3 regions of the Sphingomonas sp. NPDC019816 genome follow, and region 1 is predicted to be linked to each of the others. Evidence: riboswitches for the same ligand, from Rfam matches in the RefSeq annotation. Region 1 holds a riboswitch; each other region holds the start of a gene.
What was found. A riboswitch is a leader RNA that binds a small molecule or an ion and turns the genes downstream of it on or off. The one in region 1 is predicted to bind cobalamin.
Positions count from the first base shown of each region.

Region 2: linked by a shared signal. The riboswitch ahead of ACQKJZ_RS12610 (DUF1636 domain-containing protein) and the one ahead of cobW (cobalamin biosynthesis protein CobW) in region 1 are both predicted to bind cobalamin.
Region 3: linked by a shared signal. The riboswitch ahead of ACQKJZ_RS16515 (TonB-dependent receptor) and the one ahead of cobW (cobalamin biosynthesis protein CobW) in region 1 are both predicted to bind cobalamin.

Region 1 is NZ_JBNNOB010000085.1:176-7,463, forward strand. Features, by position in the region: gene ACQKJZ_RS12655 (septal ring lytic transglycosylase RlpA family protein) at 1-440, opposite strand, end outside; cobalamin riboswitch at 555-756, shown strand; gene ACQKJZ_RS12660 (HoxN/HupN/NixA family nickel/cobalt transporter) at 930-1,985, shown strand; cobalamin riboswitch at 2,008-2,204, shown strand; gene cobW (cobalamin biosynthesis protein CobW) at 2,387-3,424, shown strand; gene cobN (cobaltochelatase subunit CobN) at 3,430-6,750, shown strand; gene ACQKJZ_RS12675 (cobalamin biosynthesis protein CobG) at 6,747-7,288, shown strand, end outside.
Region 2 is NZ_JBNNOB010000084.1:3,173-10,460, forward strand. Features, by position in the region: gene ACQKJZ_RS12600 (glycoside hydrolase family 2 TIM barrel-domain containing protein) at 1-2,813, shown strand, start outside; gene ACQKJZ_RS12605 (DPP IV N-terminal domain-containing protein) at 2,810-5,074, shown strand; cobalamin riboswitch at 5,235-5,417, shown strand; gene ACQKJZ_RS12610 (DUF1636 domain-containing protein) at 5,510-5,917, shown strand; gene cobT (nicotinate-nucleotide--dimethylbenzimidazole phosphoribosyltransferase) at 5,914-6,924, shown strand; gene ACQKJZ_RS12620 (histidine phosphatase family protein) at 6,921-7,288, shown strand, end outside.
Region 3 is NZ_JBNNOB010000147.1:311-7,598, forward strand. Features, by position in the region: gene ACQKJZ_RS16500 (tRNA-binding protein) at 1-121, opposite strand, end outside; gene ACQKJZ_RS16505 (glutathione S-transferase family protein) at 108-779, opposite strand; gene ACQKJZ_RS16510 (PepSY domain-containing protein) at 833-2,335, opposite strand; gene ACQKJZ_RS16515 (TonB-dependent receptor) at 2,253-4,430, opposite strand; cobalamin riboswitch at 4,611-4,830, opposite strand; gene ACQKJZ_RS16520 (hypothetical protein) at 4,917-5,219, shown strand; gene ACQKJZ_RS16525 (entericidin A/B family lipoprotein) at 5,277-5,420, opposite strand; gene ACQKJZ_RS16530 (hypothetical protein) at 5,484-6,365, opposite strand; gene ACQKJZ_RS16535 (CsbD family protein) at 6,517-6,885, opposite strand; gene ACQKJZ_RS16540 (hypothetical protein) at 6,921-7,241, opposite strand.

The sequences.
Region 1 (7,288 bases):
TCGTCCGGCTCGACGACGCGTACCCGCACAGCCGCCTTGCCGACCGCGCGCAGGCCCAGCTGCTCCGCCGCGCCGCGCGACAGGTCGATGATCCGCGACGATCCCGCGAACGGGCCGCGATCGTTGACCCGCACGATGATCCGCCGCCCGGTATCCAGCGCCGTCACCTCGACATAGCTGGGCAGGGGCAGGGTGGTGTGCGCCGCCGTCGCCCAGCCGGGGCGGAAGCGTTCGCCGTTCGCGGTGCGCTTGCCCGATTCGCTGCCATACCAGCTGGCATAGCCCAGCATGTCATAGGTCGCGTCCTCGGCCGGGACATAGGTGACGCCCCGCACCGTATAGGGCTTGCCGATCCGCACCGGAAAATCGCTGACCGGCCGGTAATTGCCACCCGAACAGGCCGCGACCAGGCAGGCCGCAGCCGGTGTCCATTGGCGCATCGCTTTCCAAACCATGCGCTTCGATTAGGCTCCCCACGCGCCGGGATAAAGCCGTTTGCGCCTCCATCCGACGCAGACTATCCCCGTGCCGACCGGCAGAGGCTTTCAGCCACGCCGCCGGGCTATCGCATCGGTGCCCCTCGGGGCTTCAAACGGGAATATGGTGCAAATCCATAGCTGTCCCTGCAACTGTAAGCGGTGAGCGCGTGATGCCGGTTCCTGAAACAGGGAACAGCCACTGGAGCGATCCGGGAAGGCCGCATTGTCGACGCTTCGACCCGCGAGCCAGGAGACCTGCCGATGCGAGTCGCTCTTGCCGCGATCCAGGGGATGGTCATGGCTAGGATATATTGTATCATGCGAGCGACGCCATCTGGCCGACCCGAATCGGAACCCCGCCTGGCGTGCGCCCGCCCGAGGCTGGGTACCGCCGCGACCGCGGAGGGACGGCCTTAGTCGCAACGGCGCTGTGCAAGGCGTAATCCGCCCATGTCCGAAGTTTCTGCCCGCCCATCGCTGAAGCGTCGCATCACGCTGCTGATGGGGGCACTGGTTGTCATCAATATCGCCGTCTGGGGCTGGGCGCTCAGCGTCTTTGCGGGCAACAGCCTGATGCTGGGCACCGCGCTGCTCGCCTATAGCCTGGGCCTGCGTCATGCGGTCGATGCCGATCACATCGCCGCCATCGACAATGTCACCCGCAAGCTGATGCAGGACGGCCAGCGCCCCATCGCGGTCGGCCTGTGGTTCGCGATCGGCCATTCGGCGATCGTGCTGATCGCGGCGACGACGGTCGCGCTGGCGGCCAGCACCCTGTCCGACTTCGAGGCGTTCGGGCAGAGCGGCGGGACGATCGCCACCATCGTCTCGGCCAGCTTCCTGTTCGCCATCGCGATCATGAACCTCATCATCCTGCGTGATGTCTGGACCCGCTTCCGCCGCGTCGCACGCGGCGAGCCGATGGCGGAGGCGGATGCCGATATGCTGTTTTCGGGGCAGGGGCCGCTGTCGCGGTTGTTCCGGCCGCTGTTTCGGCTGATCCGGCGGAGCTGGCACATGGCGCCGCTGGGGTTCCTGTTCGGGCTGGGCTTCGACACCGCGACCGAGGTGGCGATCCTTGGTCTGTCGGGTTCGCATGCCGCCGATGGCGTGTCGCTGGCGACGATCCTGGTCTTCCCCGTCCTGTTCGCGGTCGGCATGGCGCTGATCGACACCGCCGACGGACTGGTAATGCTGGGCGCTTACGAGTGGGCGTTCGTTCATCCGCTGCGCAAGCTCTATTACAATATGACGATCACGCTCGTCTCCGCGCTGGTCGCGCTGGTGATCGGCGGCATCCAGGCGGCCGCCTTGCTCGCCGAGCGGTTCGGCTGGACTTCGGGGCCGTTCCGCTATGCCGGGGCGCTGGCCGAGCATTTCAACGTGCTGGGCTTCGCGATCGTCGGGCTGTTCGTGGTCTGCTGGGGGGCGAGCTTCCTCCTCTATCGCTGGCGCGGGTTCGCCGCGATGGAGGCGCGAATTGCCAAGCCCGGCGCGGCGGGATAAATGCCGCTGATCGGGGCGGAAACGTCCCGAAGATCGCGCCGGTGCCCGCAAGGGCTTTAACGGGAATGGGGTGCAAATCCCCGGCTGTCCCTGCAACTGTAAGCGGTGAGCGAGCGATGCTGGTGCTGTTGGAGGCACGGCCACTGGATTAGTCCGGGAAGGCGCATCCCCTCGCTTCGACCCGCGAGCCAGGAGACCTACCGGCGTCATGGTCGCTCTTGCCTGGACCCAGGGGGTGGTCGGGGCACGGTTCTCCGTCGGGGAGCGACGAAGCCATGCGGCCGGGGCCGCATCGGTCGCCGGTCTAGCGGGGCGGACGCATGTCGCGCGCCCGTTCGTCACCGCTCCGGCGACAGGTCCCCGCGTCCGCGCTCGCTCGTCCGGCGCGTCGGAGAATTGCCATGCGTGACCTGTCCAAGGTCCCCGTCACTATCGTCACCGGCTTTCTGGGTGCGGGGAAAACCACGCTCATCAGCCATCTGATCCGCAATGCGGGTGGCCGTCGCCTGGCGGTGGTCGTCAATGAGTTCGGCACTTTGGGCGTCGATGGCGGCATCCTGCAGGCTTGCGCCATCCCCGACTGCCCGGCGGAGAATATCGTCGAGCTGGCCAATGGCTGCATCTGCTGCACCGTCGCCGACGACTTCATTCCCACGGTCGAGAAGCTGCTGGCGATGGAGCCGCGTCCCGATCACATCCTGATCGAGACGTCGGGGTTGGCGCTGCCCAAGCCGCTGCTGAAGGCGTTCGACTGGCCCGCGATCCGTTCACGAATCACCGTCGACGGCGTCGTGGCGCTGGCCGATGCGGAGGCCGTCGCGGCGGGCCGCTTCGCCCCCGACCTGGACGCGGTCGAGGCGCAACGCGCCGCCGACCCGAGCCTCGACCATGAAACCCCGCTGTCCGAGGTGTTCGAGGACCAGCTGGCCTGTGCCGACATCGTCCTGCTGACCAAGGCGGACCTGGCCGGACCGGACGGCGTCGTCAAGGCGCGCGAAATCATCGCCGCCGAGGCCCCGCGCCCGCTGCCGATGGTCGAGGCGGTCGACGGCATCGTTTCCGCCGAGATCGTGCTGGGCCTCGAAGCCGCCGCCGAGGACGACATCGCCGCGCGCCCCTCGCATCATGACGGCGCGGACGATCACGAGCATGACGATTTCGACAGCATCTCGGTGATGCTGGGCGAGGTGGAAAGCCCCGAGGCGATCGCGCAGCGCATCGTCACGCTCGCCGAGCAGCAGGATATCCTGCGCGTGAAGGGTTACGCGGCGGTCGCGGGCAAGCCGATGCGGTTGCTGGTGCAGGCGGTCGGCCGCCGGGTGCGCACGAACTATGACCGCCCCTGGGGTGCGGGCGAACCGCGCGGCACGCAGTTGGTCGTCATCGCCGAGCATGACCGGATCGACCGTGCTGCGATCGAGGCCGTGCTGAAGGGCTGAGCGCCATGCATCTCGTCTTTCGCGAGAGCCATGGGCTGGAGGAACAGGCCGTTCCACAGGATCTGGGGCAGCGCCCCGGTGACGTGGTCGTGCTGTCCTTCTCCGACAGCGACCTCAGCGCCTTTGCGGCGGGCTGGCGGGCGGGGGAATTCCCCTGGTCGCTGCGGCTCGCCAATTTGGCGGCCTTGGTCCATCCGCTGTCGGTCGACACCTATGTCGAGCAGACGCTGGTTCATGCGAAGGCGATCCTGATCCGGCTGATCGGCGGGGCGGCGTACTGGGACTATGGCCTGCGCGAGGTCGAGCGGCTGGCGCGCGAGCGGGACATCGCGCTGGCGGTGCTGGCGGCGGACGGGCGTGAGGATCGGCGGCTGGCGGCGGCGTCGACGGTTGGCGATGACGTGGTGCGGCGGTTGACGGCGCTGTGCGATGCGGGCGGGGCGGATGCGGCGGCGGTGGCGTTGGGCGCGTTGGCAGCCGTATCGCCCGTGGCTCTTGCCCCTCCCCAACCCCTCCCCCTGCCGGGAGAGGGGCTTTCTAGCCGAACGCTCACCACAAGCACGCCCCTCCCGCAGGCGGGAGGGGATGGGGGAGGGCGCTCGCCACACATAGCTTCGGTCGGAGGCTGGCATCCGAATGCCTTGTCCTGCCCCGCCGCGACGATGCTCACGGCAACCCGCCCCCGCGCCCTCATTGTCTTCTACCGAGCCTATCTCGCCGCCGCCGACCTCGAGCCTATCGCCGCCCTCCACACCGCGCTGGCCGAACGCGGCTTCGACCCCATCGCCCTGTTCGTCCCTTCGCTCAAAGCCGAGGGCGCAGGCCCATGGATCGCGCGCTGGGTCCAGGCCCTGACCCCCGCCGCAATCATCAACGCCACCGCCTTCTCCGCGCGCGGTGAGGACGACACCACCCCGCTCGACGGCGCGGGCGTGCCGGTGTTCCAGGTCGCGCTCGCCACCAGCGACCGCGAAGGCTGGGCGGGTTCGGCGCGCGGCCTGTCGCCCGCCGACCTCGCCATGCACGTCGTCCTGCCCGAGATCGACGGACGGCTGTTCGCGGGCGTAGTCAGCTTCAAGCAGCCCGGCGAGCGCAACCCTGACTTCGATGTCGCCCTGCGCCTCCACCGTGCCGAGCCCGCGCGCATTGCTGCGGTGGCGGACAAGGTAGCGGGCTGGACGAAGCTCGCCGCGACCCCGGTGGCGGAGCGGCGGCTGGCGATACTGCTCTCGACCTATCCGGGCAAGGACTGGCAGGCGGCGCATGCGGTCGGGCTGGACGGTTTTGCCTCGGCGCAGGCCATTCTCGACGACCTCCACGCCGCCGGGTACGATACTGCCCCGCACGCGGACCTGCCCGCCGCGCTGATCGGCAACCGCATCGTATGGCCGGTCGCCGCCTATCGCGATGCGCTCGCCACCCTGCCCGAACCCCTGCGCGCCGACCTCATCGAAAGCTGGGGCGCGGTCGAGGACGACCCGCTGGTCGAGGGCGACCAGTTCCATTTCCCCGCCCTCATGCAGGGCAAGGCCATCGTCGCGCTCCAGCCCGAGCGTGGACGGCGTGACGCACGCGCCGACGATTATCACGACCTCTCGCGCTGCCCCCGCCATTCCTATGTCGCCTTCTATCTGTGGCTCCGGGCGCAGGGGGTCGACGCGCTGGTCCATGTCGGCGCGCATGGCACGCTGGAGTGGTTGCCCGGCAAGGCGGTCGCGCTGTCCGATGCCTGTTGGCCCGAGGCGCTGACCCGTGACTGGCCAGTCCTCTATCCCTTCATCGTCAACGATCCGGGGGAGGCGGCGCAGGCCAAGCGGCGGCTGGGCGCGGTGACGATCGGGCATGTCCCCCCGGCGTTGGTCCAGGCGGAGACGGGAGCGGGGCTGGGGCGGCTGGAGGCGCTGCTCGACGAATATGCCAATGCCGATGGGCTCGATCCCGCGCGCCGTGATCGGCTGCGTGGCCTGATCGCGGAAGAGGCGGATAGCGTTGGTTTGGGCGAGACCTTGGGGCTGGCGGGGGCGGAGGATCCGCTCGCGCGGATCGACGCCTTCGTCTGCGACGTGAAGGACAGCCAGTTCGGCGAGGGGCTGCACGTCTTCGGGCGCGGTGAGCAGGGCGCGGCGGAACGCGCCGGACTGCTCGCCGGGCTGGACGGCAAGCGCGTCCCGGCGGGGCCTTCGGGTTCGCCCTATCGCGGCCGTGCCGATGTCCTGCCCACGGGACGCAACCTCTACGCCATCGACCCGCGCGCGGTGCCGAGCCGGGCTGCGCAAGCGCAAGGCGTCAAGCTCGCCGAGGAACTGATCCGCCGCCATATGCAGGAGGAGGGCGATCACCTCCGCACGCTGATCGTCGATCTCTGGGGATCGGCGACGATGCGGACGGCGGGCGAGGAATTCGCCATGGCGCTGCATCTGATCGGGGTCGAGCCGGTCTGGGACCAGCGTTCGGAACGGGTGACGGGGTTCGAGGTGATGCCGCTGATGCGCTTCGACCGGCCGCGCGTCGATGTGACGCTGCGTGTGTCAGGGCTGTTCCGCGACGCCTTTCCGCATCTGGTCGCGCTGTTCGGGCAGGCGGTGCGCGCGCTGGCCGCTCGCGACGAAGAGGCGGACTGGAATCCGTTCAAGGGGCAGGCGACGCCCCGCGTCTATGGTCCGGCGCCGGGCCGCTACGGCATCGGACTGGACACGGAAGCAGGCTATGACGAAGCCGCGCGCATCGAGGCGGGGCGCAACTGGCTCGCCGCCTCGGCGACGGCGCTCGATGATGGGGACCGGCGCGATGCCGAGGGAATCGCGGCGCGGGTGGCGGGGGCGCAGGCCTTCGTCCATGTCCATGACCTGCCCGAAAGCGATCTACTGCTCGCCGCCGACTATGCCGCGCATCAGGCGGGCTTCGCGGCGGCGCGGGCGGCGCTGGGCGAGGGGGGGGCGTCGCTCTATCATCTCGACACGCGTGATCCGGCCAGCCCGAAGGCCCGGATGTTGGCCGAGGAGATCGCCCGCACCGTCCATGCCCGCGCCGCCAATCCGCGCTGGGTGGCGGGCATGATGGCGCATGGCTTCCGGGGCGCGGCTGAGATCGCCGCGACGCTCGACCATCTGGGCAGCTTCGCGCATCTGGCGGACGTGGTGCCCGCCTCGTTGGTCGACCTCTATTGGGATGCGACGCTGGCGCGCGACGAGGTGCGCGACTTCATGGCGCAGGCGAACCCGGCGGCGCTGGCGGCGATGGAGGCGCGGTTCGCGGCGCTGCACGCTGCGGGGCTGTGGCGGACGCGGCGCAACTCGGTGCTGGCGATGCTGGACGGCGCGGCATGAGCGGGTTCGTCGTCAAGGGCTGGTGCCCCGATGCGTTCCGGCCGATGATGGCGGGCGATGGCCTGTTGGTCCGCGTGCGTCCGCCGCTGGGTCGGTTGACGGCGGGGCAGGTCGAGGGGCTGTGCGAGGCGGCGAACGCCCATGGCAATGGCCAGATCGACCTGACGAACCGCGCCAACTTGCAGCTGCGCGGCGTCACCGAGGCGGGCTGGCCCGCGCTGATTGAGGAACTGCAGGCACTGGAGCTGGTCGATCCCGATCCGGTGCGGGAGGGGCGCGGGGCGATCCTGCTCAACCCCGACTGGCGTGAAGGGGATGACACTCATGCCATCGCCAGCGAATTGCGCGCGCGTTTGACTGAACTGCCCGAGCTGCCGGGCAAGGTCGGCTTCGTGGTCGACGCCGGGCGCACGCCGATGCTGACGCACGCGCCGGGTGATTTTCGGATCGAACGGAGCACGACGGGCGAGTTGCTCTTGCGCGCCGATGGGAGGGCGAGTGGCATGACCGTCACCCGCTCGAACGCCGTCGATGCCCT
Region 2 (7,288 bases), on a different contig from region 1:
GCAACGTGACGGTCCCCGGCATGCTCCAGGCCGAAGGGTTGAGCCGCCCGATCTTCCTCGGCAGCGGTTATCCCTTTCCCCGCAACGCGCCGCTGGTCGAGCATCGCTTGAACGAGGTCGCGTCCTATCGGCGGGATTTCATGGTCCCCGCCCATTTCGCCAGCCGCCGCCTGCTCCTGACCGTGGGCGCGGCCGGGGCGGCCTATTATCTCTGGGTCAATGGCGAGCGGATCGGCTATTCCGAGGACTCCAAGCTCCCCACCGAATTCGACATCACCCGCGCCGCCAGGCCCGGCAAGAATGTCATCGCGGTCGAGCTGTATCGTCATTCGGACGGCAGCTATCTGGAGGATCAGGATTTCTGGCGGGTCAACGGGATCGAGCGGTCGATCACCCTCTATGCCGCGCCGCAGACGCATATCCGCGATCTGGAGATCGATGCGGGGCTGACCCATGACTATCGTGACGGCGCGCTGTCGGCCACGGTCGATCTGGCGGGGCCGGCGCGGGCGACGGCCGTGCGCGCGACCCTTCTCGACGGCAAGCGCACCATCCTGACCCGCACCGCTACGCCCACTGGCACCGCCGCGACGATCACCGCCGAGGTTCCCGGCGTGAAGAGCTGGAGCGCGGAGGACCCCAATCTCTACACGCTGCTGGTCGAACTGCTGGACGACAAGGGCAGGCTGATCGAGGCGACCAGCCGCCGCATCGGCTTTCGCACCGTCGAGGTCGCGGGCGGCGAGGTCCGCGTGAACGGCAAGCGGATCATGATCCGCGGCGTCAACCGGCACGAGCATGATCCGCACAGCTTCCGCATCGTATCCGAGGAGACGATGCGCAAGGACATCGAGTTGATGAAGGCCGCCAACATCAACGCGGTCCGCACATCGCACTATCCCAACGATCCGCGCTGGTACGATCTGGCCGACGAATATGGCCTGTACGTGATGGACGAGGCCGATATCGAGAGCCACGGCTATCTCAGCCTCACCCAGGAAAAGGGCGATCCGACGCTCAATCTGGGTCACAAGCCCGAATGGGCCGCCGCGCATCTCGACCGGGTGCAGCGCATGGTCGAGCGCGACCGCAACCACCCCTCGATCATCTTCTGGTCGCTGGGCAATGAAAGCGGCGTGGGTCCCAATTTCGAGGCGGCGGCCAAATGGGTACGCACAAACGACAAGACCCGGCTGATCAACTTCCTGGGCTACAGCATGAGCGGCTGGCGGCATCCGACCAACGCCTATGTCGACATCTTCGCGCCCATGTATGACGATGTCGAGAAGATCACCGACTATGCCCTGCGCCCCGAATTTACCCAGCCGCTGATCCTGTGCGAATATGCCCATGCGATGGGCAACAGCCTGGGCGACTTCCAGGGATATTGGGACATTTTCCGCAAATATCCCAAGCTCCAGGGTGGCTTCATCTGGGACTGGGTCGACCAGACGATGATCCTCAAGGACAAGGACGGGCGCCCCTATTGGGCACAGGGTGTGGACTTCGATCCCGACCCCAAGGATGCCGGGCTGCACGGCGACGACAGCCCCGTGGGCGACGGCGTGATCCAGTCGGATCGCACCCCCGATCCCGAATATTACGAGATGGCGCATGTCCAGTCGCCGATCACCTTCACCCATGACGGCGGCGGCTGGCAGGTGGTCAACCGCCATGACCATATCGACCTGTCGCGCTTCACGCTCGACTGGGCGGTGCTGGAAAACGGCGTCGAGACCGCGCGCGGTAATATCGCGACGCCGGTGGCGGCTGCGGGCCGGAGCGCGCCGCTGTCCCTCACCCTGCCCGCGCCCAAGGATGCCGGGGCCGAGCGCTCGCTGATCCTGCGGGCGCGGACCAGGGCGGGTGCGATCCCCCCTCTGCCGGCCGGGCATGTCGTCGGGTGGGAGCAGTTCGCGCTGACCGCCCCGTCCTTCGCCGCCCCACCCACCGGATCGGTCGCGCCCGCGGAAAGCGCCGATGCGATGACGCTGACGGCGGGCAACGCCGTGCTGGAGATCGACCGCGCGACCGGCCTCGTCCGCCGCTATGCGCGGGACGGCCGGACGCTGCTGACCGGCGGCACCCCCAATTTCACCCGCGCGCCGACCGATAACGATATCGGTGCGGGCGTACCCAACAGTCATGCGATGTGGCGATATTTCTCCGACCATCGTCGCCTCGATGATATCCGGCGCGACGGCGATGCGATCGTGGTCGATCACGACATGGGGGTCGGGTCGGTCAAGATGCAGACCCGCTGGACCATGGCGCCGGACGGCGCGGCGACCGCAACGGTGCGCTTCACGCCGCTGCGCATGACGCTGCCCGATCCGCTACGCGTCGGACTGGCCTTCTCCACCCCGGGGCAGCAGTTCACGCAAGTCAGCTGGTTCGGGCGGGGGCCGTGGGAAAGCTATGCCGACCGCAAGACCGGGGCGATGATCGCGCGCTGGGACGGCCGGCTCGCCGACCAGTATCACGACTATGCCCGTCCGCAGGAAAGCGGCAACAAGACCGATGTCCGCTGGCTGCAACTGACCGGCACCGGGGCCGGTCTGCGGGTGACGGGGGCGCAGCCGCTGTCGGTCAACGCGCTGCCCTTCCCCTATGCCGACCTGGCGATGAAGCCGCCGGGCAAGGCGCATAGCTCGGACATCCGACCGCATGGCGACGGCACGCTGCTGATCGACGCGGCGCAGGTGGGCGTCGGCGGCGATACCGGCTGGAACCTGGATGGCCGCGCGCACATGCCCTATCGCATCGCGCTTCAGCCGCTGACCTATAGCTTCACCCTCGGAGCGGCGCGTTGAAGTCCCTGCTGACCTTATCCCTGTTGCTCACCGCCGCACCGGTCGCGGCACAGACCGTTCCCGATCGGATCGCGAGCGCGCTGGACTTGCGTGAGCAATGGCAATGGCTGACCCGTGACATCGCCTGGCCCGCCGAATGGGACGCGGACGGCCGGCACTTCCATTACCGCAAGACGGTGGGGGGCGGGTTCGCCTTTGTCGATGTCGACACCGCCACCCGCGCCAAGGCCCCCGCCTTCGACGCCGCCGCACTCGCCCCGGCGCTCGCCAGGGTGATAGGCAAGCCGGTGGCGCCGCTGCGCCTGCCCTTCGAGCATTTCGCCTTCACCCCCGACCGGTCGGCGATCCGTTTCTCGATCGGCTATGATGCGGATGTCTATCGCTGTACCCTCGTCCGTCCGGTCTGCGCCGTCGTTCCGCCGGAAAACCCCCGCCGCCCACGCGGTTTCGGCGTGGTCCGCGACCTGCGCGTCCCCGCCGACAACCATCCCCGCCGCTCGCCCGACGGCACGCTGGAGGCGCTGGTCCTCGACGACAATCTGGTCGTGCGGCAGGCGGATGGCGGCAAGGAACTCTGGCGGTCGCAGGACGGCAGCCCCGCCAATTTCTACGACCCCGAAACCATTGCCTGGAGCCCGGATGGCCGGCACATCGCGGTACAACGCGTCCGCCCCGGCTATGCCCGCATGGTCACGCGCGTCCTCGCCGCGCCGCCGGGCCAGGTCCAGCCCGAGGTTGTCCAGCAACTCTATCCCAAGCCCGGCGACGCGGTGGACCAGGAAGCGCCCGTGCTGTTCCGGGTCTCGAGCGGCCAGCGGACCGAGATCGACCCAAGCCTGTTCGCGGGCGCCTATACCCTCTCGCCTCCCGAATGGCGCGCCGACAGCAAGAGCTTCGCGTTCAACGACCTGAAACGCGGCTTCGGCGAGACGAAGATCATCGCGGTCGACGCCGACACCGGCCGCGCGCACGCCGCCGTCACCGACACCGCCAAGACCTTCGTCTTCCGCGACCGCATCTGGTCGCACGACGTGAAGGGGCTGGGCCGCGAGATCCTCTGGGCGTCGGAGCGCGACGGCTGGCGGCATCTCTATCTGATCGACGGCGCGACCGGCCGCGTGGTGCGCCAGATCACCAAGGGCGACTGGCTGGTCCGCGACATCGCACACGTCGATGACGACAAGCGGCAGATCTGGTTCTCGGCCAACGGCTTCGTGCCCGGCGAAGACCCCTATTACAAACAATGGTTCCGGGTCGATTTCGACGGGCGCAACCTGACCCGGCTGACGAAAGAGAATGCGACCCACGAAGTCCGCTTCTCGCCCGACATGACGACCTATGTCGACGTCTATTCGCGCACCGATAGCCCCGAGACGATGGAGCTGCACGATGCGCGCGACGGCCGCCTGATCCAGACGCTGGAAAAGGGCGACATCACCGCGCTGACCGCCGCCGGCTTCCGCCCGCCGGAACGCTTCACCGCCAAGGGGCGCGACGGCAAGACCGATATTTACGGTCTGGTCGTCCGGCCACGCGATTTCGATCCCGCCAAACGCTATCCGGTAATCGAGAATATCTATGCCGGGCCGCACGACAGTTTCGTGCCCAAGACCTTCTGGCCGTTTGGCGCCTTTTCCGGCGGCGACAAGGTCATGGGGATGCAGCAGCTGGCCGATCTGGGTTTCGTCGTCGTGATGATCGACGGCATGGGCACCGCCAACCGCTCCAAGGCGTTCCATGACGTCGCCTGGAAAAACCTGGACGATAGCGGCTTTCCCGACCGGATCGCTTGGATGAGGGCCCTGAACGCCAGAGACCCCGCCGTCGATATCACCCGCGTCGGCATCTATGGCGGATCGGCCGGCGGGCAAAGCACGCTGAACGCGCTGCTCTTCCACCCCGAATTCTACAAGGCCGGGGTCGCCTATGCCGGGTGTTTCGACAACCGGATGGACAAGATCGACTGGAACGAACAATGGCTCGGCTATCCGGTCGACCAGAGCTATCTCGACGCCTCGGGCGTGGTCCATGCCGGGAACCTGCAAGGCAAGCTGATGCTGGTCGTCGGCGAGCAGGATTCCAACGTCGATCCGGCCAGCACCACCCAGGTGGTCGACGCGCTTATCAAGGCGGACAAGGATTTCGACCTGCTGGTCATCCCCGGCGGGGAACATACCGCCGGGCGTACCACCGGGCCGGTGCCTTATGCGATGCGGCGGCAATATGCCTTTTTCCTGAAGGCGCTGCGCGGGGAGGAATGATCTCCTCCCTGGCACGGGGAGGGGGACCATGCGCAGCATGGTGGAGGGGGCGTGCCGCTAAAGGGTGACCTATGTGGAAGCCCCCCCGTCAGCGCTGCGCGCTGCCACTTCCCCGTGCCGGGGAGGAATAGGGCTGTTGCCTCCCATCCCCCACGCGCCTATCGCTGCCCTCGCGACAGGTTCCCCCCGGGGATCAAAAGGGAATGGGGTGCGATGCCCCGGCTGCCCCTGCAACTGTAAGCGGCGAGCCATCCGCCATCACGCCATTGGGGCTTTCCCCGAGAAGGCGGCGGAGCGGCCCCGACCCGCGAGCCAGGAGACCTGCCCGTCGCGGTCGTCCTTCGACCGGTCAGGGTGTACCGGACGAAACGGGGCTTTCCCTCGCGCGGGCGACAGCGCCTTGTGGAGATATGCCCCGATGACCGAGTCCGCCCCATGCTGAAACCCGCCGCGAACGGCCCCGCCGTCGTCGCCTGCAACACCTGTCGCCTGTCCGACGAGGCCCGCGAGAATGACGCGGGCAAGCGCGGCGGCGCGCTGCTGGTCGAGGCCCTACGCGCCGTCCAGGCCTCCGACCCCGCCTATGCCGATGTCGCGGTCGAGGAGATGCCTTGCCTCTTCGCTTGCCAGTCCTTCTGCACCGTCCATCTGCGTTGCCCCGGCAAGGTCGGCTATGTCATGGGCAGGTTCACGCCCGACGACGACGCCGCGCGCGCCATCCTGGACTATGCGCGGGCCTATGCCGACAGCGACTGGGGGCAGGTGCCGTACAAGCAATGGCCGCAGGGCGTGAAGGGCCATTTCTTGACTCGCACGCCGCCCGAGGGCTTCCTCGTCGAATGACCGCCTTCCCCACGCTTGCCGCCTTCGAAACCGCGCTGGCGGCGCTGACCACACCCGACATGGGCGCGCGCGACGCCGCGCTCGCGCGGCAGGCGCAACTGACCAAGCCGCCCGGCTCGCTCGGCCGGCTGGAGGAGATCGCCGTCTTCATGGCCGGATGGCAGGGGCAAGCGCGGCCCCGGATCGCGCGCGGCCGCGCGGTCATCTTCGCCGGCAATCACGGCGTCGTCGCGCGCGGGGTCAGCGCCTTTCCCGCCGAGGTCACGGTGCAGATGGTCGCCAACTTCACCGCCGGTGGCGCCGCCATCAACCAGCTGGCGGCGGCGGCCGGCCTGGAACTGTCGGTGGTCCCGCTCGACCTCGACCGGCCGACCGCCGATTTCACCACCGGCCCGGCGATGAGCGAGACGGAGTGCCTGTCGGCGCTGTCGGCGGGCGCAGCGGCGGTCGGGGACGCCGACCTCCTCGTGCTGGGTGAGATGGGCATCGGCAATACCACCCCCGCCGCCGCGCTGGCCGCCGCCAGCTTCGGCGGGGACGCCGCCGACTGGGTCGGCCCCGGCACCGGTGTCGATGGAGAGGGCATGGCCCGCAAGGCGGCGGTGGTGGCCGAAGGGCTGGCCCGCCATCGCGGCCATCTGAACGGCGCGTTCGAGGTTCTGCGCCGGCTGGGCGGTCGGGAGATCGCGGCCATGGCGGGCGCGGTGCTGGCGGCGCGGATGAAGGGCGTGCCGGTCGTGCTCGACGGCTTTATCGGTACGGCGGCGGTGGCGCCGCTCGCGCTGGTCAATCCGGCGATCACCGCGCACTGCCTGGCGGGTCATTGCTCGGCCGAGCCGGGGCATATCCGGCTGCTGGACCGGCTGGGGCTGAGGCCGATCCTGTCGCTCGACATGCGGCTGGGCGAGGGCAGCGGCGCGGCAGTCGCGGTCCAGGTCATTCGCGCGGCGATCGCGGCGCATGACGGCATGGCGACCTTTGCCGAGGCGGGCGTCGCCAACGCGTGACCGCGCCCTTCCGCCTGTATCTGCTGCGCCATGGCGAGCCCGAATTGGCGGGGCGGATGCTGGGGCGGACCGACAGCCCGGTCACCGCCGCCGGGCTCGCCACCTGTATCGCGCGGGCGGCCGACCTGCCCGTCACGCGCCGCATCGCCTCCGACCTCATGCGCGCGCGTCGCTGCGCCGAAGCATTGGGGCCGACCGAGATCGATCCCCGCTGGCGCGAACTGGATTTCGGGGACTGGGACGGGCGGAGCGCGGGTGAGATCGATGCGGCGGCGCTGTCGGCCTTCTGGCGCGACCCCGATGCCGCCCCGCCCCCCGGCGGCGAACGCTGGTCCGCTCTGGTCGCCAGGGTGGGCGCCGCGAT
Region 3 (7,288 bases), on a different contig from region 1:
TGATCGCGGGCTTGCGCGCTTCCGGGAAAGGCTCGGCGGCGATGACGGTGCCGACGCGGATGTCGACCGCCAGGAAATCCTCGATCCCGATGCGGGGCGCAGGCGCGTCAGAAGTCGACATTGTCGTAATGGATCGGCGGGGTGACCATCTCCATCCGCTCGGACAGCAGCGGGCGGAAGGAAGGGCGGCTCTTCAGCCCGCGATACCAGCGCGCGGTCTGCTCATGCCCCTTCCAATCGATGCCGCCCAGATAATCGGCGACCGAAATCTGCGCCGCCGCCGCCAGATCAGCGAGACTCATCGTCGCGCCGCCCAGCCAGTTGCGATGGTCGAGCAGATAATCGGTATAGTCGAGATGCCCGACCGCCGCCTTCATCGCCTCGCGCAGGCCCTTGGCATCCGGGCTGCCAGTGCGCGCGACGCGCTTGACCATGCGTTCGTGGAGCAAGGGGCCGGTCACGTCCTGATAGAAATGCGTGTCGAACCACGTCACCAGCCGCCGGATTTCGGCACGGCCGACGGCGGTGCCGTTGATCATCGCCGACTTCTCGACCGTCTCCTCGAAGAACTCGCTGATCGCCATCGAGTCGACCACGAGGACGCCGCGTTCCTCATCCACCATCACCGGGGTCTGGCCGGCGGGGTTCATGTCGAGGAACTCGTCACGCCGCTGCCACGGCGACTCGCGGACCAACTCGTACCCGACGCCCTTCTCACCCAGCAGCAGCCGGACCTTGCGAGAGAAGGGACAGAGCGGGAATTGATAGAGTTGCCACATATCCCCCATCTAAGCGGGCGCATGGGCCCGCGCCAACCCCGCCATGCATGTTTTCACGCCGCCGGGCGCGCGGGCCGGCGCAATCGTCGCCAGCCGATGACGACCCCGCTGACCGACATCACCAGCCCCGCGATCGACCAGAGCCACATCCACGCGTCCCAGGCGGGGCGATGCGCGGTCAGCCAAGGCCAGTCCCAGGTATGGAGCAGCGTATAGACCCAGCGATAGGCGCGCCGCGTGGCATCCTGTCGCTGGACCAGCGCGCCGCTCATCGGATCGACATAGAGCCAGGTCCGCGCCGCATCGTCGAACCGCAGCCGCAGCAGCGGCAGGCGCGCGGCGTCGGTCCAGTAGAAGTCGGGCCGCACCAGCGTCTCGGTCGTGGTCAGTCGACCATCGGGGACCAGCATCGCCGCCGAGGCCATGGCGCCGACCGGCCGGACGGGCGACAGCGTCGCATGGTCTAGCCAGCGCGGGTGCGGCGAGGCACGATCGATCGCGATGCGCGCCAACCCGCCGTCCGCGCTCCACTCAACGCTGCGCGCACCACCAGCAAGGCGGGCCAAGACGGCGATGTCCCCTGGCACGGCCGTTTGCCCCGCATAGTCGCGCATCGCCGCCACCGGCGCGGCACCGCCGGCAAAGACCCGCCCCGGATCGACCGACAGCCAGCCGCTGACGATCCAGGTGGTCAGCATCACCCCGCCCAGCAGGCCGCTGACATGATGCCACATCATCCACCCGCGATAGGGGGTGATCCGCCCGCCGCGATAGCGCCGCCGCCCGATCCGCATACGCAGGATGCCGATCCACATCCCCGTCAGCGCCACCGCGATACAGGGGCCGGAGACCCACATCACCACCTGCCGCCACATCGCATTGTCGCGCCGGACGATGGTGGGATAGAGCCAGTGCGGCACCGACCCCAGCCAGTTCCAGACACGCTGGTCCCGCGTCGTGCGCTGCATCGGCTGGCCGGTCAGGCTGGAGATATAGAGATGAGTGGCCTCCGCATCGTCGATCGCCGCCTTCCACAAAGGCCGATGCCGGTCGAAGCCGCCCGCGACCGTCCATTGATCGTCATCGATCCTTTCGACCGACATGACGGGGGCATGTTCGAAGCGTGCGGCGACACGGCGGACATATCCGGCGTCGACGGGGGCCGGCCTGGCCCCGCGCTGCGCCGGGATGATGCGTGTCTCCCCCTCACCGCCCTCGATCCGCCAGACCGGCTGACCGTCGCGCATCTCCAGCGTGATCCGCCGCGCGGTATCGGCGGGCATGTCCGTCACCCGCGTCCAGTCGATCGCCGCCGCCCCTGCCCAGCCCTGCGCCGGGCCGAGCGCGGGATAGGGGACATAGAGCATGACCAGCCCGCTCGCGAACCACATCGCGAAGAACAGGCACGCGACGATCCCCGCCCAGCGATGGGTGAGGAAGGCGAGCCGCAGCGCCGCCTTCCCCCAATGCCGGTCAGAACGCGGCACGAAGCGCCACGTCCAGCGAGCGCGGCCGCCCCAATATCCATTGCCGATCACCATAAGCGGTGACGGCATAGGCCTTATCGAACAGATTATAGACGCGCAGGTCGACCGCCATATGCGGGCTCAAAGCATAGGACAGCGTGCCGTCCACCGTCGCATAGCCGGGAATGCGGAACGCATTGTCATTGTCGGAGAAGCGCCGCCCGACATAGCGCAGCCCGGCACGCGCCTGCAGGCTGCGTGTCGCATCCCAGCGCAGCCAGAGATTGCCCAGCGCCTCTGGCACATCGGGCGGCGTACGGCCGGTATAGTCGGCCCCGCCCGAGCGGAAATCGTCGAACCGCGCATCGAGCAGCGTGCCATTGGCCTCTACCCCGAAACCCTGCGGCAAATCGACCGACACCGCCGCCTCGACGCCTTGCGCCGATCGCTGCCCGACCTGTTCGACCGGGCTCGATAGCGTGCGCTGCGCCAGCAGCCCGGTCTTGACGATCCGATACGCCGCCAGCGTCGCCATGCCGCGCCCGCCCAGGAACGACAGCTTGGCCCCCGCCTCGACCTGGTTGCCGCGCGCATTGCTGAACGCCACCTGCCCCGTCGACACGGTGGTCAGCGTGCTCAGCGGATCGACGCCGGTCGCATATTGGCCGTATAGCGACAGGGTCGGCAGCGGCTGATAGACGATCCCCGCCCGCCATGTCGCGTTGCGGAAGGTCTTTTCAAAGGCGAAGCGGTCGGTGCGCACGCCCCCCGGATAGGCGATCGCCCAGCGGCGTACCTGATTCTCCTCATAGCGAAAGCCGCCGACCACCGACCATTTCGGCCCCAGCGTCACCCGGTCCTCGGCGAACACCGCCAGCGCGGCGGTGCGGGTGCGGTATCGCGGCGCGATTCCCTGCGTATCCAGGAACCGGCCCGGATCGAAGGCGAAGGGGTCGACGCCGTCCTCCTGCGCCACCGATCCGAAGTCGTTCTCATGGGTGAAGCGGACCAGATTGGCGTCCGCCCCGATGACGAAGGCATTGGCGATACCCGGCGCCAGCGATGTGCGCAGCGTCACGCTCGCCTGATCGCCCCATTGGGTCTGGTCGTGGCGGATACCGTAATTGCTGCTCCGCCGGATCGTACCGGGCCGGCCGGGCGATCCGTCCGCGCAGGCCCCGGTGCTGCCGACCCAGCAATAGCTTTCCAGATTGCGCCAGAAACGGTCACTGGTCAGATAATAGGCGATGTTCGACACGCTGACCGTCGCGCTCGGCGTCCAGTCGACTTGGACCGAGGCGCGGTCGTCGCGAAAGCGCATCCGCGCGTCGCCGACATTATAGTTGCGCTCGCGCACCGCCAAATCGAGCCGTCCGTCGATCAGCGGGGTGCCGAAATAGGTGATCGGCCGCTGTTCGCCATGATCGCCGCGGATCGTCACCGCCAAGGTCGGTGATGGTTTCCACGACAGCGTGCCCGACAAGGCGACGCTGCTCGAATCCCCCCGATCGACATAGCCGTCCGAGCGGCGATAGCTGGCGTCGACACGGTAGGACAACGTGTCCCCCACCGGCCCGCCGATCCCGGCCGCCGCGCGAAAACTGTCTTGCGCGGCATAGCCGATCTCGGCCTGCCCTTGCGTCCTCGCAGTCGGCTTGCGCATCACGACGTTGACCGCACCGCCCAGCGCCCCCTGTCCATAGAGGACCGAGGCGGGACCACTGAGGACATCGATCCGCTCGACCATCCAGGGATCGGTCGGGAAGGTGATGGTCCCCGCCGCCGGGAACAGCCGCACGCCATCGATCAGTTGCAGCACCGACCCCTGCCCCGAAAAACCGCGCGCGGACAGGGCGGTGCCGCCATTGCCGGGATTGGCGACGCTGGCGATGCCCGGCGCGCGGCTCTGCGCCTCGACGATCGACTGGTCGCCGCGCGCGCGGATCGTCTCGCCATCGAGCGTGGCGATACTGGCGGGCGTTTCGAGCGGCGTCAGCCCCAGGCGACTGGCGGTCGCATTGGGCGTGTCCAGCACCGGCCTGGCCCGTGTCCCGATGACCAGTACCGATCCGTCGCCGACGTTCTGCTCGTCGACGGGCTGCGCCATCGCCGGACCACCCATCAGGATCAGAGCGGCGCCCGCCACCAGTCCCGAACACTTAGCGTTGTAGTTACGATATAACATTCTATTGCCTGTAGCGTCATATTGCGAACAAGCCGAGACCCCTCGTCCATTTCCGAACGATCGGGTGCCATGCATGCTGGACGCTGATTTCCGCACTCTCATGGTCACCCACGCGCCTCCGCCACCATTGGCGTCGCTCGTCGGAAAGGACCTTAGCCATGGCCATCCCCTGGGCCCGGCATGAGCGACCTGACGCCGGCAGGTCTCCTGGCTCACGGGTCGTCACGGGCGTTGCGCCTTCCCAGGTTGCCCCAGTGGCTGGACCGACCCTCGGGGGTCGATCCGTGCAAGTCCGCTCTCCGCTTACAGTTGCAGGGACAGCCTCGGATTCGGGCTTTCGCCCTCACCGCGTTCCCTTTTAATCCCCCTTGTCGGGGGAACCGGCGCGATCACGACCGGATCGTTCCGGCCGCGTCCTGCTTGCGCGATGGTGGAGGGAGCGTCAACCCGATGCGGTCGCGCCCGATCCGCGCTATCGCGGGCGTCATGGCACGCAAGACCCGCTATCTGACGGCAACCATGCCCGACGGCTATGTGAAGACGATCGGGCCGACCGCATCGCCCTTCACCCATTACTGGCGCATCGTCGCCGATCTGGGCAACGGCAGGACCGAGGTGTTCTGGGGCCATGCCAAGTCGCTGAAGGAAGCGACCGGCAAGAAGGATGCGGCGGCCGATGCGGCACGACAGCGCGGCTGGACCGGCTTCGCCTTCGAGGTGGTGGAGGTGGTAGAGACGACCGAACCGCCCGGTGCCGACATGCCCGGCCGCAAGGGCCGTCGACGCTGACACGACAACGGGGGCGGTCGACGACCACCCCCGCGCGATCCGGGCGATGCCGGCGGCTTATCTCTTCGGCTTGTCCTGCCCCGAGGCATCCGACACGGCAGCCCCGGCGGAGCGCAGGTCCCTGCCCGCGCCGTTGACGGTGTTGCAGGCCGACAGGGCGAGCATGGCGCACAGGGTGGCGCCAAGGGCGATCGTCTTCATGGTGATGATCTCCTGTTTCACGGAAAGTGCGGCGGGCCCGATACGCCGGCCCGCCGCGGTTACTCAGCGCAGACGGCGGCGAGTGGCCGACGTTGCGCCAAAAGCGGCGGCACCGGCGCCGACCAGCAAGGCGAGCACCAGGAGGAAAGACGTCTTCGACGCCGCGCCGGCGGCGGCATCGGCCGCGTTCTTGGCGGCCTGCACCGCTTCGTTCCTGGTCTGGACGAAATCGGCCTTGGCCTGGTTCACCTGCGCCTGGGCCTGCTCACGGCTGATGTTGCGCTGCGCCGCGACGATGCCCACGACACGGTTCTTGGCACGGACACCTTCCGGTCCGCCGCGCGCCATCGCCGGCAGTTCCTGCGCGATTGCCTTCTGCGCCTGCTCGGGCGTCATCTGCGCCGGGTTCGACGGCGTATCGCTCAGATACTTGGCCGCTTCCTGGCGCACGTCGCCTTCATCGACGCCGGCCACCTCGGCCACCTTGGGCGCGGCCGCGCCGACGGTCGAGCCCGCCGCGCCGGCCACCGCGCCCAACGTGCGGAACGCGCCACCGATGATGCCGCCGACCGCCGAGGTCAGCAGGTACAGGGTCAGGATCAGCGTCACGCCCCACACGACCAAACCATGGACCAGCGCATCGAAACGGTCGGACACCCCCGACACGCGTGCGGCGGCATAGCCGCCGGCACCCAGCGCGACGACCGTCGTGATCAGCCAGTAGAGGCCGGCACCGATACCGAAGCCGGTCGCACCCGGCGTCGAACCCTCGACCGGATCGACCATCGACAGGCCGATGCCCGTGCCCAATATGCCCATCACCAGCTGAACCGCGACGGCGATCACCACGCCCGCGAAAATGGCGCCCCAGGATACCCTGTGGCCCAGCCGGCCGACCACGCCATCGTCAACCGGCACTATGCCGGGGTTCACATTGGTTGCCATATTCACTCCTGTTCGATGATTGCGCGCAAGCGGGATCGGACCGTGCGCAGCGCCCGGTCTCCGCCGCGACGACGGGTGTTCTCGATGGGTTTTCGAAAGGCATCGCCCCCGGCCACGGGGGCCCCCGCCGGGGCGATGCCGGGAAAGGGGTTCAGTCGCGCCGGCCGTGGACCAGCCAGCCGATCGCATAGCCGCCCAGCGCCGCGGCGACCGCGAACGCGATGCTTTCGTGGCCGCGCACTATGGACCGAGCGTTGCGCGCCCCGCGCCGCACCGCATCGGTCGAGCGATCAGCGGCGTCGTTCACCTGTTCACGGGCGTGCTCGATCAGGCTCGGGGTCGTGTCGGCGACGTCCCCGGCGACCGACTGGGCACGGCCGAACAGATTTTCCGCGCCGCCCGCGACCTGATCGGCGATGCCGGCCACCTTCCAGTCGCGGCTGTCGACCACGTCGCCCACGGCCTTTTCCACCTTGCCACCGACATAGCGGGCACCGCCATGCAGTTCATGCTTGTTCATGATCATGTCCTTCGGATGAGGGAATGGGGTGGGGCCTACGGTGCCACGCCGCAGCCTGCGGCGGCCTTGCCGACTTCCAGGGCGATGCGTGGATCCTTGATTTCGCCCGCGACGCGGATCAGATCGCCGGCCGTCAGCCGCCCTGGATCGGCATCGTCGCGCCGATAGGCGGCGGCCGCCTTGCCCAACTGGCTCAGCTGTCCCAGCGACAGGTTGCGCTCCAGCCGCTGGCCGACACAGGCGGATCGCTGGCTGTCCAGGCCATAGCGTTCCAACCCCGTGGCGATCCGGGTCGATGGCGCGGTACAGGCCACGATCAGGCTGCACATCGCGATGCTGGCAAGAATTCGGGTCAACCGTTGCCTCCTCGCGACCAGCCACGATATGCGACCGGTCAGGCACT